DNA from 3 places in the Niameybacter sp. genome. Region 1 is predicted to be linked to each of the others. Evidence: predicted binding sites of a transcription regulator. Region 1 holds the regulator's gene; each other region holds the start of a gene.
What was found. Region 1 encodes Rex, which represses fermentation and respiration genes when NADH is low (regulators of the CRP and FNR family bind a similar motif). Its sites were predicted from a motif close to ATTGTTAANTANTTAACAAT; they were not measured.
Positions count from the first base shown of each region.

Region 2: adhE (bifunctional acetaldehyde-CoA/alcohol dehydrogenase) is a predicted target of Rex. The motif match lies at 2,631-2,650, and genes of this name have one in related genera.
Region 3: asrA (anaerobic sulfite reductase subunit AsrA) is a predicted target of Rex. The motif match lies at 1,760-1,779, and genes of this name have one in related genera.

Region 1 covers NZ_JAVVQU010000017.1:36,794-41,037, reverse strand. The annotation lists gene RRY75_RS06520 (NAD(P)H-hydrate dehydratase) at 1-739, opposite strand, end outside; gene RRY75_RS06515 (holo-ACP synthase) at 717-1,121, opposite strand; gene RRY75_RS06510 (redox-sensing transcriptional repressor Rex) at 1,455-2,090, opposite strand; gene RRY75_RS06505 (ABC-F family ATP-binding cassette domain-containing protein) at 2,229-4,148, shown strand; gene RRY75_RS06500 (GntR family transcriptional regulator) at 4,235-4,244, opposite strand, start outside.
Region 2 covers NZ_JAVVQU010000042.1:13,960-18,203, forward strand. The annotation lists gene adhE (bifunctional acetaldehyde-CoA/alcohol dehydrogenase) at 1-2,530, opposite strand, end outside; gene RRY75_RS11220 (hypothetical protein) at 3,023-3,163, shown strand; T-box leader at 3,330-3,532, shown strand; gene serS (serine--tRNA ligase) at 3,601-4,244, shown strand, end outside.
Region 3 covers NZ_JAVVQU010000020.1:42,129-46,372, forward strand. The annotation lists gene asrB (anaerobic sulfite reductase subunit AsrB) at 1-725, opposite strand, end outside; gene asrA (anaerobic sulfite reductase subunit AsrA) at 725-1,735, opposite strand; gene RRY75_RS07300 (Crp/Fnr family transcriptional regulator) at 1,933-2,625, shown strand; gene RRY75_RS07305 (molybdopterin oxidoreductase family protein) at 2,703-4,244, shown strand, end outside.

The sequences.
Region 1 (4,244 bases):
AACTTCCTTTGTTACTCCTTACTGGGCGATCAGGCAATAACTTCTGCACGAGTGTCTTATCAATAGCACAGTATTTTCCTCTCATTTCCTCTACAAGCTGACCTGGAATACCAATTTCTACAATTCTCAACTCCCCTATATAAGTCATGCCAGGATATAAAAACTGCCCTACCTTTCCCATTTGAAAAGTGATGGTGCAATCTGCCCTAATTGCTTCACCTAATACATCTCCTGTATCACATGCAATCCCTGAAGGCATATCAATGCTCAGTTTAAAGGCATTTACCTTGTTAACTTGTTGAAGAAGCATCGCTAAGTCCCCTTCTACATTCCTTGTAAGTCCAGTTCCAAAAATACCATCTACTATTACCTCTGCCCATTCCATGTGTTCCTCTTGCTGTTTCCTATCTATCAATACGTTCACACAAGGTATCCCCAACTTTTCACAAATAGCATAATAGCACTTTCCATCCTTTGAAAGCTTGTCTAAAGTTGTTGCAAGGCCAATTCTCACCTGCATACCACCTAAGCATACAAGTTGTCTTGCTAGAGCTAAGCCATCTCCTCCATTATTTCCAGGTCCGCATAGAATAAGGATGCGTTTGCCTTTATGATGAGCCACAACGTATTCAAAAAGCCTACTCGCTGCTTGTTCCATAAGTAGCAGGCTTGGAATATGATACTTGATTAGTGCCTCTTGATCTAGCTGATTCATTTCACTTTTTGTTGCAAGTTTCATCTACATTCCCCTTTTCTGCAATCACAAAAGCCGTAGCATAATCTTTTGTATGTGAAATACTAAGATGTATGTGCGTAATCCCGAGCTCTCTCGCTAGTATCAAGGCTCCTCCATGAAGTTGAATCTCTGGTTTTCCCTTTGTATCCTTTGTCACTTCAATGTCCTTTACTTCAAAATTTACAAACCCCGTACCTAATGCCTTACTCACTGCTTCTTTAGCCGCAAATACACCTGCTATAGATTCAAACTGTAGCTTATCCCCAGTTACTAAACGTGTTTTCTCATTTATTGTCAAAAGTTTCTCCAAAAAGGCTGGCGTACGTAAAGCTACTTTTTTAATACGTTCTACTTCTACTATATCATTCCCTATTCCTACTATCACTTTTTAGAATCCCCCAACTTCTTATCCAATTTATCAATATGCTTATAGCCTACTATATTATGTAAGTACTAGTAAAGGTTAAATTGCCTTGCTCTTTTAAATAGCCTATAAGCTCTTTCTCCTTTTGTTGGATCAAATCATTAGCTATCAACACCTTAACCGTATACTAGTTTTTATCTATAACCCCTTTGACCATTTTTTCTCTTTCTTTATCTTGCTGTACTTTATATATCGTCACGTAAAAGTTACCTAAATAGTTTTATTTAGCAAAAATACTTCCAAGCAAGACTATGTTATCGTCTTACTTGGAAGTATTTAAATAAAATCTCATAATTATTCTTCGCCTTCATTAATCTTATACGCAAGCGTCATTAATGAATGTGAAAGATGTACGTTCTCAACTTGTACACCATCTGGTACAAATAAATCTACAGGTGAGAAGTTCCAAAGTCCTCTTACACCCCAATTAGCCAAATTCTCAGCTGTTTCTTTGACTTTTGTCTTAGGCATTGTCAAAATGGCAATATCTACTTTATGTTCTTTTACGAACGCTTCCATCTGGTCAATATCCATAACTTCTAGGCCACGAATACTCATACCTACAAGTCTTGGATTGACATCAAATAATCCGATTAAATTAAAACCACGTTTTGCAAAAGTTGTATAGTTTGCAAGGGCCTGACCTAAATTACCTACCCCTACAATAATCATACTATGTGTTTTTTCAAGTCCTAGTATTTTTCCTATTTCTTTGTGTAAATATTCTACATTATATCCATATCCTTGCTGTCCAAAACCGCCGAAGTTGTTAAGATCCTGTCTAATTTGAGAAGCTGTAACTTTCATTCTCTCACTTAATTCTCTAGAAGATATTTTAGTTACACCATTGTCTAGTAATTCTGCTAAATTTCTATAATATCTTGGTAATCTACGAATTACTGCCATAGAAATTTTTCTCTCTTCAGTCACATCTTTACCTCCTTCTCTTTCTATTAGTCTAGTATAGCATTTTAGTTTTTTTTTTGTCAATCTGCACCTTCTATTCTTGACTTTTATTTTTACTGATTTTCTGTTAATATGAAACTACATTAACGAGGAGGTTCACTTATGATTGCTAACTGCCATAGTATACGTAAATCTTTTAACGAAGAAGTTGTGTTAAAAGATATTTCATTTCATATAGAAGATACGGAAAAAGTTGCCCTTGTTGGAAATAACGGGGCTGGTAAAACAACTTTATTTAGAATTTTAACAGGAGAACTGTCTTGCGACGGCGGCGACCTTTTCTTTGCCAAAGGTGCAACACTTGGCTATTTAGAACAAAACATGCAATTTAACTCTACTCATAGTGTTTACGAAGAGCTTTTGCATGTTTTTGATGAAGTCATTGCTTTAGAAGAAAAGCTACATCAAATGGAAGAAGAAATTGCAAGAACACATTCCATGGAGCTTACCCACACTTATGATGCACTACGTATGACTTTTGAAAACAAAAAAGGCTATGAATATAAAAGTTTAGTAAAAGGTGTGCTTAAAGGGCTTGGTCTAAAAGAAGAAATCTACAATCAGCCTATCACTACGCTATCAGGTGGACAAAAAACACGTGTAGCACTTGCTAAGCTTCTTTTAGAAGAACCTGATTTACTTCTTCTAGATGAGCCCACTAACCATTTAGATATTGCTGCTACAGAGTGGCTTGAAAACTACTTAAGAAGCTACAAAGGGGCAGTACTTATTATCTCTCATGATCGCTACTTCTTAGATCGTGTTGTTACTAAAGTCATTCACTTAGAGTTTGGACGCGCTATGGTCTATAATGGGAACTACAGTCACTTTATTATTGAAAGTGAAAAAGTTTATGAAGCAGCTATGCATCAGTATGAGAAGCAACAACAAGAAATAGCTAAACAACGTGCTGTCATTGCAAAGCTACGTCAGTTTAATCGAGAAAAATCTATTAAACGTGCTAGAAGCCGTGAAAAACTTTTAGATAAAATAGAAATTATAGACTTACCTATGATTGATGACAAACCCATGAACTTAGTGTTAAGTCCACGTATTACAAGTGGAAATGATGTCCTTACAGTCAAATCACTTGCTAAATCTTTTGAAGATGGCACACTTTTTAGTGGAATTGACTTTGACATCAAACGCGGAGAAAAAGTTGCTATTGTAGGCCCAAATGGTATCGGTAAAACAACTCTCTTCCGTATGATTATGGGGACTTCGGATATCTCTAATGGTACTATCGCTCTAGGTGCTAACGTACATATTGGTTACTATGACCAAGAGCATGCTACTCTAGACTTAAGTGCTACTATTATGGAAGAAATTCAACATACCTATCCTGATCTTACAAATACAGAAATTCGTAATATGTTAGCTAGCTTCCTTTTCACAGGTGAAGATGTATTTAAGCCTATTCGTGCTTTAAGTGGTGGTGAAAAGGGCCGTGTAGCTCTCGCTAAAATCATGCTTTCTAAAGCCAATTTTCTCATCCTAGATGAGCCGACTAACCACCTTGATATGATGTCCAAAGAGGTTCTTGAAAATGCACTTAACCAGTATGAAGGTACCATTCTTTATGTATCTCATGACCGTTATTTTATTAATCAGACAGCTACTAAAGTACTCGATATGGCAAATGACCATATGACCATGTATCTAGGTGACTATGACTACTTTATGGAGAAGAAAAAGGAAGCCCCTGTGAGTATAACCCTCTCTACTTCTTCTGCTTATGCTAAGCCTAGTACGCCTTCTACAAAAGAAGACTGGCAAAAGCAAAAAGAACTTCAAAATCGCATAAAAAAACTGCAGGCTGCATTAAAAGAGATTGAAGCACAGATTGAATCAAAAGAAACTGAAGTGATCACTTTTGATGAACAGCTTTGTCTAGAAGAAATCTATACAGACCCAGATAAATCACGCGAGGTACTTAACCTAAAGGCTCAATCTGAAGCAGATGTGGCTACACTCTATGGCAACTGGGAAACAACTTCGGAAGAACTTGAAAGCTTACTTTAAGTCTAAAACTTATAGTAAAATAGCGCCTCTTCGAGCATACAAGAATCCCCGTAGTGCACTTATACAAGCATTACGGGGATTCTTTATCAATCAATA
Region 2 (4,244 bases), on a different contig from region 1:
CTTCGAATGCTTTGTAAGAAAGATCTTCTACCGCTGCCATGTATGTTTTTTCTTCAATACCACAGTCTTTGATAGTCATTGGAATATTGAGTTCTTTCATAAGGTCACGGATTGCTTTAACTAAAGATTGTACACCTTCTTCTGGAGTAGAAGCTTTAAGTCCAAGTGCTTTGGCAATTTCAGCAAATTTCTCTGGAGCAATATATTTTTCATATTTAGGGAAGATAGCAAACTTACTTGGTGTTGTTTCACCATTGTACTCAATAACATGAGGAAGTAAGATAGCATTCGCACGACCGTGAGGAATGTGGAACTCTGCGCCTAATTTATGAGCCATTGAGTGGTTAATACCAAGGAATGCATTTGTAAATGCCATACCAGCGATACATGATGCATTATGCATTTTCTCACGAGCTAAAGGATCTTTTGCACCCAATTTGTATGAGCGTGGTAAGTATTCAAATACTAATTGAATAGCTTTAATTGCAAGTGCATCTGTGTAGTCTGATGCAAGGATAGATACATAAGATTCGATAGCATGTGTTAATACGTCAAGACCTGTATCTGCTGTTACAGAAGCTGGAACTGTCATAACAAACTCAGGGTCGATGATTGCTACATCTGGAGTTAGTTCGTAGTCAGCAAGAGGGTATTTCATATTTTTAGATCTATCAGAGATAACTGCGAATGATGTTACTTCTGAACCTGTACCTGATGTTGTTGGAATAGCTACGAATTTAGAGGTGTTACCCATTGTAGGGAACTTGTAAACACGTTTTCTAATATCTAAGAATTTTTGAGCCATACCTTCGAAGTCAGCTTCTGGGTGTTCGTAGAATAACCACATAGCTTTACCAGCATCCATTGCAGAACCACCACCAAGTGCGATGATTACGTCTGGTTTGAATGAACGCATCATTTCAGCGCCTTTTCTTACTGTTACTAAGTCTGGATCAGGCTCTACATCACTGAAAATTTCTATTGATACTTTATTTTGGTTCTTATTTAATTGATATACTAATTTATCTACATAGCCTAATTGAACCATCATTGGATCAGTTACGATCATTGCACGAGAGATTTCAGGCATTTTTGAAAGGTAAGCGATAGAACCTTGTTCGAAGTAGATTTTTTCTGGAATTTTAAACCATTGCATATTCACGCGTCTCTTAGCCACCCTTTTCTTATTGATTAAGTTTGATGCAGTAACGTTTGATGTTGTTGAGTTACGTCCGTATGAACCACAGCCAAGTGTAAGAGATGGCATATTTGTATTGTAGATATCACCAATTGCACCATGTGTAGAAGGTGAGTTTACAATGATACGACCTGTTTTAAGTCTATCAGCGAAAGCGTTGATTGTTGATTGATCTGTTGAATGGACAACTGATGAGTGACCAAGACCACCAAGTTCAACCATTTGTGCTGATTTTTCAATACCATCAGCTGCATCTTTAGCTTTAAGTACAGCAAGTACTGGAGAAAGTTTTTCTCTTGAAAGTGGGTACTGAGCACCAACACCTTCGATTTCACAACAAAGTATTTTTGTTTCCTTTGGAATTGTTACACCAGCAAGGGCAGCAATTTCATATGGGTATTTACCTACAATATCTGGATTAACCATGTGTTTTTCAGGATTGATAACAACAGGTTCGATTTTTTTGATTTCTTCTTTTGTAGCAAAGTAGCAACCATGTTTTTTCATGTAAGCAATAGCTTTATCATAAACAGGGGCTTCAATGATAGCAGCTTGTTCAGATGCACAAATCATACCATTATCAAATGATTTTGAAAGGATAAGGTCTGTAAGAGATCTTTCAAGGTTAGCTGTTTTGTCAATGAAAGCAGGAACGTTACCAGGTCCTACACCAAGTGCTGGTTTACCAGCTGAGTATGCAGAACGAACCATTCCAGAACCACCAGTAGCAAGGATCATAGCTACACCTGTATGATTCATAAGTGCTGAAGTTGCTTCGATTGATGGATACTCAACCCATTGGATACAGTTTTCAGGAGCACCGGCAGCGATAGCAGCATCTCTTACTGTTTTAGCAGCTTCAACCGAACATTTTTGAGCTGATGGGTGGAAACCAAAGATGATTGGATTTCTTGTTTTCATTGCAATGATTGATTTGAACATTGTTGTAGAAGTTGGATTTGTAACAGGTGTAACCCCAGCAATGACACCGATTGGTTCTGCTACTTCCATGTAACCTTCATCATCATTATCTTCAATAACACCAACAGTTTTGTCATGCTTAATACTGTGATAAATGTATTCTGTTGCGAAAATGTTTTTTGTAACTTTATCTTCGAATATTCCACGGCCTGTTTCTTCAACTGCCATTTTTGCAAGTTTCATTTGAGCTGCAAGACCAGCAAGAGCCATAGCTTTTGTAATTTCATCTACTTGTTCTTGATTAAGGTTCATAAATTGTTCAAGCGCTATATTCGCTTTTTTTACGAGTTCGTCTACCATTACATTTGCATCAACAATTGGTGCTTTTTGTTCTTTTTTATTTTCTGACATGATTAAAGCCTCCTTAGGATGTGTTCTATATTTTTAAGTGATTATTAACTTGAAATAAGTTGCCTAGCTAGGGACAAAGGTATACTTTTAACTAGGCAAGTTGGTTATAATTTTAACAATTGATGTTAAAAAAATTAGCTTAATCTGGTAAAGATTAAGTTTTTGATTAAGAAATAATGCTGTTTACTCTTAAATAATAACATGAGTTAAGAAGAGTGTCAATAAAAAGTGTTAAAAATATAACGAAAAAGATTTTTAAGGAAAAATATGCTAGTAGATAGAATAATGATAGTTGTATAGATATGAAACTTAATTTTTTGTGAGTATGGATATAACATGAAAGTAGGGAAAAATTTCTGTGTTAACTATAACTGTACGATTCTTGATGTAAATACAGTTACTATTAGAGATAATGTAATGTTTGCGCCTAATGTATAAGTCTATACAGCTACATATCCAGTAGAAGCTAGCCTAAGAGTAAGTGGTGTAGAGATGAGATGCCCTATTGTAATAGGAGCGGGAAGTGTTATAACAAAAGATATACCAGATTATGTAGTTGCAGTAGGCAATCCTTGTAGAGGAAGTTTAGGGCAAAAAAATAACCTAGATTTCGGGGGAGGAAATCTAGGTTGAGGGGGGATTTAGCGATGTACCTCACACTTGGTACATTGGTAGTATAGACAAATTAAAAAGGTTATATACATACGAATTGAAAAAAGTTATAAAGCATTATAAGGTCTTGCATTTTTAAAATGAATATCATATAATGAAACAAATATCAAGATTTTGATACCATAATTAAACAATGTTGATGAGAGAAAAGCTTTAGAACATGTTTTGCAGAGAGCTAGTGGGTGGTGTGAACTAGTAAGCAGGCTTTAGCGTTCCGCTTTCTGAGTTGCTGACGATGAGTCAGGAGGGAATTGCCCTTTATAGCAATGAGAGGTCAACCTATAGGTTGATGAATAAAGGTGGTACCACGAGTATGCAATCGTCCTTTTATCTTATAAGAAGATAAAAGGACGTTTTTTATTTTTAATTTATTTAAATAATTTGAAGAGGTGAAAGATATGTTAGATATTAAAAGATTACGTAGTGATTTTGATGAGGTAAAAGCAGCATTAGGCAAAAGAAGCGGTAACTATGATTTAGAAGGATTCTTAGCATTAGATACTAAAAGACGTGAACTTCTTGCAGAAGTAGAAGTACTTAAAAACAAACAAAACGTTGTGTCTAAACAAGTACCAATGATGAAAAAAGAAGGCAGAGATGTAACAGCAGTACTTGCTGAAATGAAAGAATTATCAGATGAAATTAAAGGGATTGACCAACAAGTTAAAGAAGTAGATGAAACACTTATGAACATCCTTCTTACACTTCCAAACACACCAAACCCACAAGTGCCAGTAGGTGTAAGTGATGAAGAAAACATTGAGCTTAGAAGAATTGGTGATGTAAGAACATTTGATTTTGAAATCAAACCACATTGGGATCTTGGCGAAGACTTAGACATCCTTGATTTTGAAAAAGGTGCAAAAGTAACAGGTGCACGTTTCACATTCTACAAAGGATTAGGTGCTAGACTTGAGCGTGCAATCATGAACTTTATGTTAGATATGCATGTAGACAAACATGGCTATACAGAAGTGTTCCCTCCATTTATGGTAAACCGTGCAAGTATGACAGGTACAGGCCAACTTCCAAAATTTGAAGA
Region 3 (4,244 bases), on a different contig from region 1:
CCCATCTTACAATGTCCACATTTACCAATACCGCAGCACATTTTTCGCTCTTGCGAAATCCAAATATTTTCTTCTTTAATACCACGTTTTAAGAATGCTTGCACTGTAAACTTCATCATAATAGGAGGACCTACTACTATAACCTGTACATGCTCTAAATCTTGAATTGGAAGTTCTGGAATATATTTTGTTACAAGTCCTACTGGCCCCTCATAACCTTCTGGCGCTTGGTCAACTGTTACCGTAATGTGAGCCGTATGACTCCATTCTTCTAAATCTGCTTTAAAAAGTACATCCTCTGGTGTTTTGAAACCTGTAATAAGTGTAAGCCCTTTACATGCTTCACTAGATTTAGCAAAATGCTCCACAATACCTCTAACAGGTGAAAGACCTGTACCACCTGCTACTACTACAATTTCATGATTTCTATATACATCAAGATCAAACCCATTCCCATATGGCCCTCTTAAAAAGAGTTTATCACCCACATATTTTTCAAAGATTTCACCAGTTACTTTCCCTACTTTACGAATGGTAAGGTCTACTGTACCTTCACTCATACCACTTACTGAAATAGGTGCTTCACCATATTTCGGAATAGATACTTCGAAGAACTGACCTGGCTTAACTGTGCCCTCAAATGCCATACGGAAGGTATATTCAATTTCTGTATGTTTAATAACCTCTTTGATTTCTGATAAAAAAGGGATATATTCATTTTTCATTACGATTGAACCTCCTTCATAGCATCTGATAATTTGTTAATACATGCTGAATATGAGATATACTCCGGACAAATATCGTCACAACGTCCACATCCTACGCACATGTGGTGGCCAAAACGTTTCTTATAATCATGCACTTTGTGTAGCACTTTAAAACGCATACGTTGCCCTTTGTCACCTCTAAAGCTATGTCCACCCGCCATATTGGTAAATCCATCAACTTGACAAGATGCCCATACTCTACGACGTTCACCTGCCCTTTTATGATCAGATCCTTCGTAAAATACATCTTGCATTGTAAAACATGTACATGTTGGACATACAAAGTTACAACGACCACATGCAATACAACGTTCGTTGTACTCATTCCACATCGCACTATCCATAACTTCAGCCGATAAATTTTCTGGGATATTGACTCTTGTTTTGTTTTCTATCACATAGTCTGGTTTAACACTTACTTCTTCCACTTCTTCAAGACGTGAGAAAAGTGCCTCAAAGCCCCCTTCAATAAATGCCTCATTACCTTGCACCTTAATATAAGCATCATAGTTGCTTGTTCTATTTGTATCCATATCTACACAAAAACAACGCTCAAAGGACTCTGTACATCCCATTAGGATAAATTTGGTCTTTTCTCTAATTCTTTTATAATATATATCTTCAAAACCATTTCTAAGGTAAATATCATCCATACGTTTTACAGCATGTAGATCACAACTACGCAAGAAAATAATCGCTCCCTTTTTCGGTTCATCTGACTCTTTCACTTCATCTTCTGTAAAATAGAAGAGTGTCTCGGAAATAGGTGTTAAAACTTCTTTATATGAGAACTCTGACTTCTCTTTGAAATTAATTTCCTCTACAGACTCTACTCTGCCATATCGTATACGATTGGTATCTGAGTAAGTCCCTTCTCCAATAAAAGTCTTCGGTGCATAAATACTATATTCTTTCGAAAGTTCTCTCAAAATACAATCTAAGTGTGCTGTACTTGTTTTATATCCCATTTCCTACACTCCGTTCTTTCTATACTTGTTAATTCATTAACATGATATTCTTGTGTCAGTATATGGGATTCACCTTCAAAAAACTGTGATGTTTATCACGTTCTCTGACTACTTTTTCTTTTTCATTTTAATTTTTGATATTTAATCATATAATAGATAAAGCAACCAAAATCCAAATATAAAAAAGGTAGATATTTATGGCACGTATTACAAAGGAAACACTAGAACAACTTAGCTTATTCGAAGCACTCTTGCCTACTACCTATGCTCATCTAGAAAGTATAGGTCATGTTAAAACTTATAAAAGTGGTACCCACCTGTTTAGAGAAAAGGATAGACTCCATTGCTTTTATATTATTTTATCTGGAACTGTTACACTGTATAAAACAAACTCAAATGGTCAAATTAAGACTATATTCATATTAGGGAAAGATACTTTGCTCAACGAAACACTCTTTGATGACCTCCCTGCTTCTATTAGCTGTAAAACCCATGCAGATTGTACGATTCTCACTTTTTATCGTTCTGATTTTATACCCTTATTGCAACAAGACTTTAGACTTACTCAGAACTTTGTCAATCATATTAGCAAACGGATTCGGCGACTCTATCGCCAAATCAAAAACTCTACCTCTATTATTAAAATGGAGAAAAAATTAGCTGCAAAAATTTGGAAACTTACTCAAGATTATGGTATTCCTCATGAAAGTGGTGTTATGCTTGACTTCCCTATTACAATCACGGCTCTTGCCGAATTATTAGGATCTTATCGTGAAACTATTTCACGTTCTCTTAAAATCTTAGTAGAAAATCAACTCATCATTTATGAGCATAAATATATTTTTGTTCCAGACACCCATGCCCTTTCTCGATTTTTCAAGGCACCGTGAGATTAGTCACGGTGCTTTTATTCATAAAGGATTATAATTTATCTATCGTTAATTAATTATCAAAAAGGAGGCTCTCCATGAAAAAAGTGCAATCTACATGTAATGTATGTTCATTAGCGTGTAATCTTGATTTCTATGTGGAAAATGAGCAAATCGTAAAAGTACTACCTACACCTACCTATCCTGTTAACAAGGGTTTCTCTTGCATTAAAGGCATCTCTCTAGATAAGCAAAATACAAAATTCAAACCCTCACCTCTACCAAAGATTCGCAGTGCACAAGGCGAAATGCAAGAACTTCCTTGGGACGTGGCTTATCACTATGTAGCAGACAAGCTCCTTAATATTCAACAAACTTATGGAAGTGACAGTATTGCTGCCATTAGCACAGGTCAATTACCTTTAGAAGAAATGGCTCTATTTTCTCATGTTATGCGCAACTTTTTAAAAGGACATGTAGATGGTAATACTAGACTTTGTATGGCAACTTCTGTTGTTGCACACAAACAAAGCTTCGGATTTGATGCACCTCCTTACACTTTAAATGACTTTGAACTTTCAGATACCATTTTCTTAATTGGTGCAAATCCTATTGTGACACATCCAATTATCTGGGATCGTATTCGTCGCAATCCAAATAAGAAAGTCATCGTCATTGACCCTCGTCGCTCTGAAACAGCTCAAAAAGCTGATTATTTCTATCCACTCAATGGTAAAACAGATATTTATCTTTTCTATGGACTTGCTCATATTCTCATTGAAAAAGATTATATTGATACCCAGTACATTGAAGCGCATACTGAAAACTTTGAGGGTTTCAAATCACTTGTTACTACCTATACACCTGATATTGTTGCAAAAAAAACTGGACTTTCCTTGGACAGCTTATATGAAATGGCTGAACTCATTCATACAGGTAAAAGTGTATCTCTTTGGTGGACGATGGGTGTTAACCAAGGCTATGAAGCTGTAAGAACTGCTCAAGCTATTATTAATATCGCACTTATGACTGGCAATATAGGACGTCCTGGTACTGGCGCCAACTCTATTACAGGACAATGTAATGCCATGGGCTCACGTATATTTAGTAACACAGCAGGCCTCTATGGAGGTGGCGACTATGACAACACAGTAAGACGTCAAGCTGTTTGTAATGCACTTGAAATAAGGGACGATCAGCTTATCAACAAGCCAACACTCCCTTACAATGCTATTATCGAAAAAATTACTAGTGGTGAAATCAAAGCGCTTTGGGTAGTCTCTACTAATCCTCGTCATTCTTGGACCAACAACTCTACCTTCCAAGAAGCACTTAAACACCTTGAACTTTTCATCGTTCAAGATATTTATGACGATACCCATACATCACAAGATGCAGATGTTTTCTTCCCTGTTGTTTCAGGTCTGAAAAAAACTGGAACTTACATTAACACAGAAAGACGTCTTTCTGCTATGCGTCCTATTCTTCCACAACAGGAACATGAAAAAACGGATTTTCAAGTTTTCCTCGGCGTAGGTGAAGCACTTGGCATGGGCTCTTTACTCGATTTGTGGCAAACCCCACAAGCTACTTTTGAGCTTATGAAAAAATGTTCAAAAGGGATGCCTTGTGATATTACA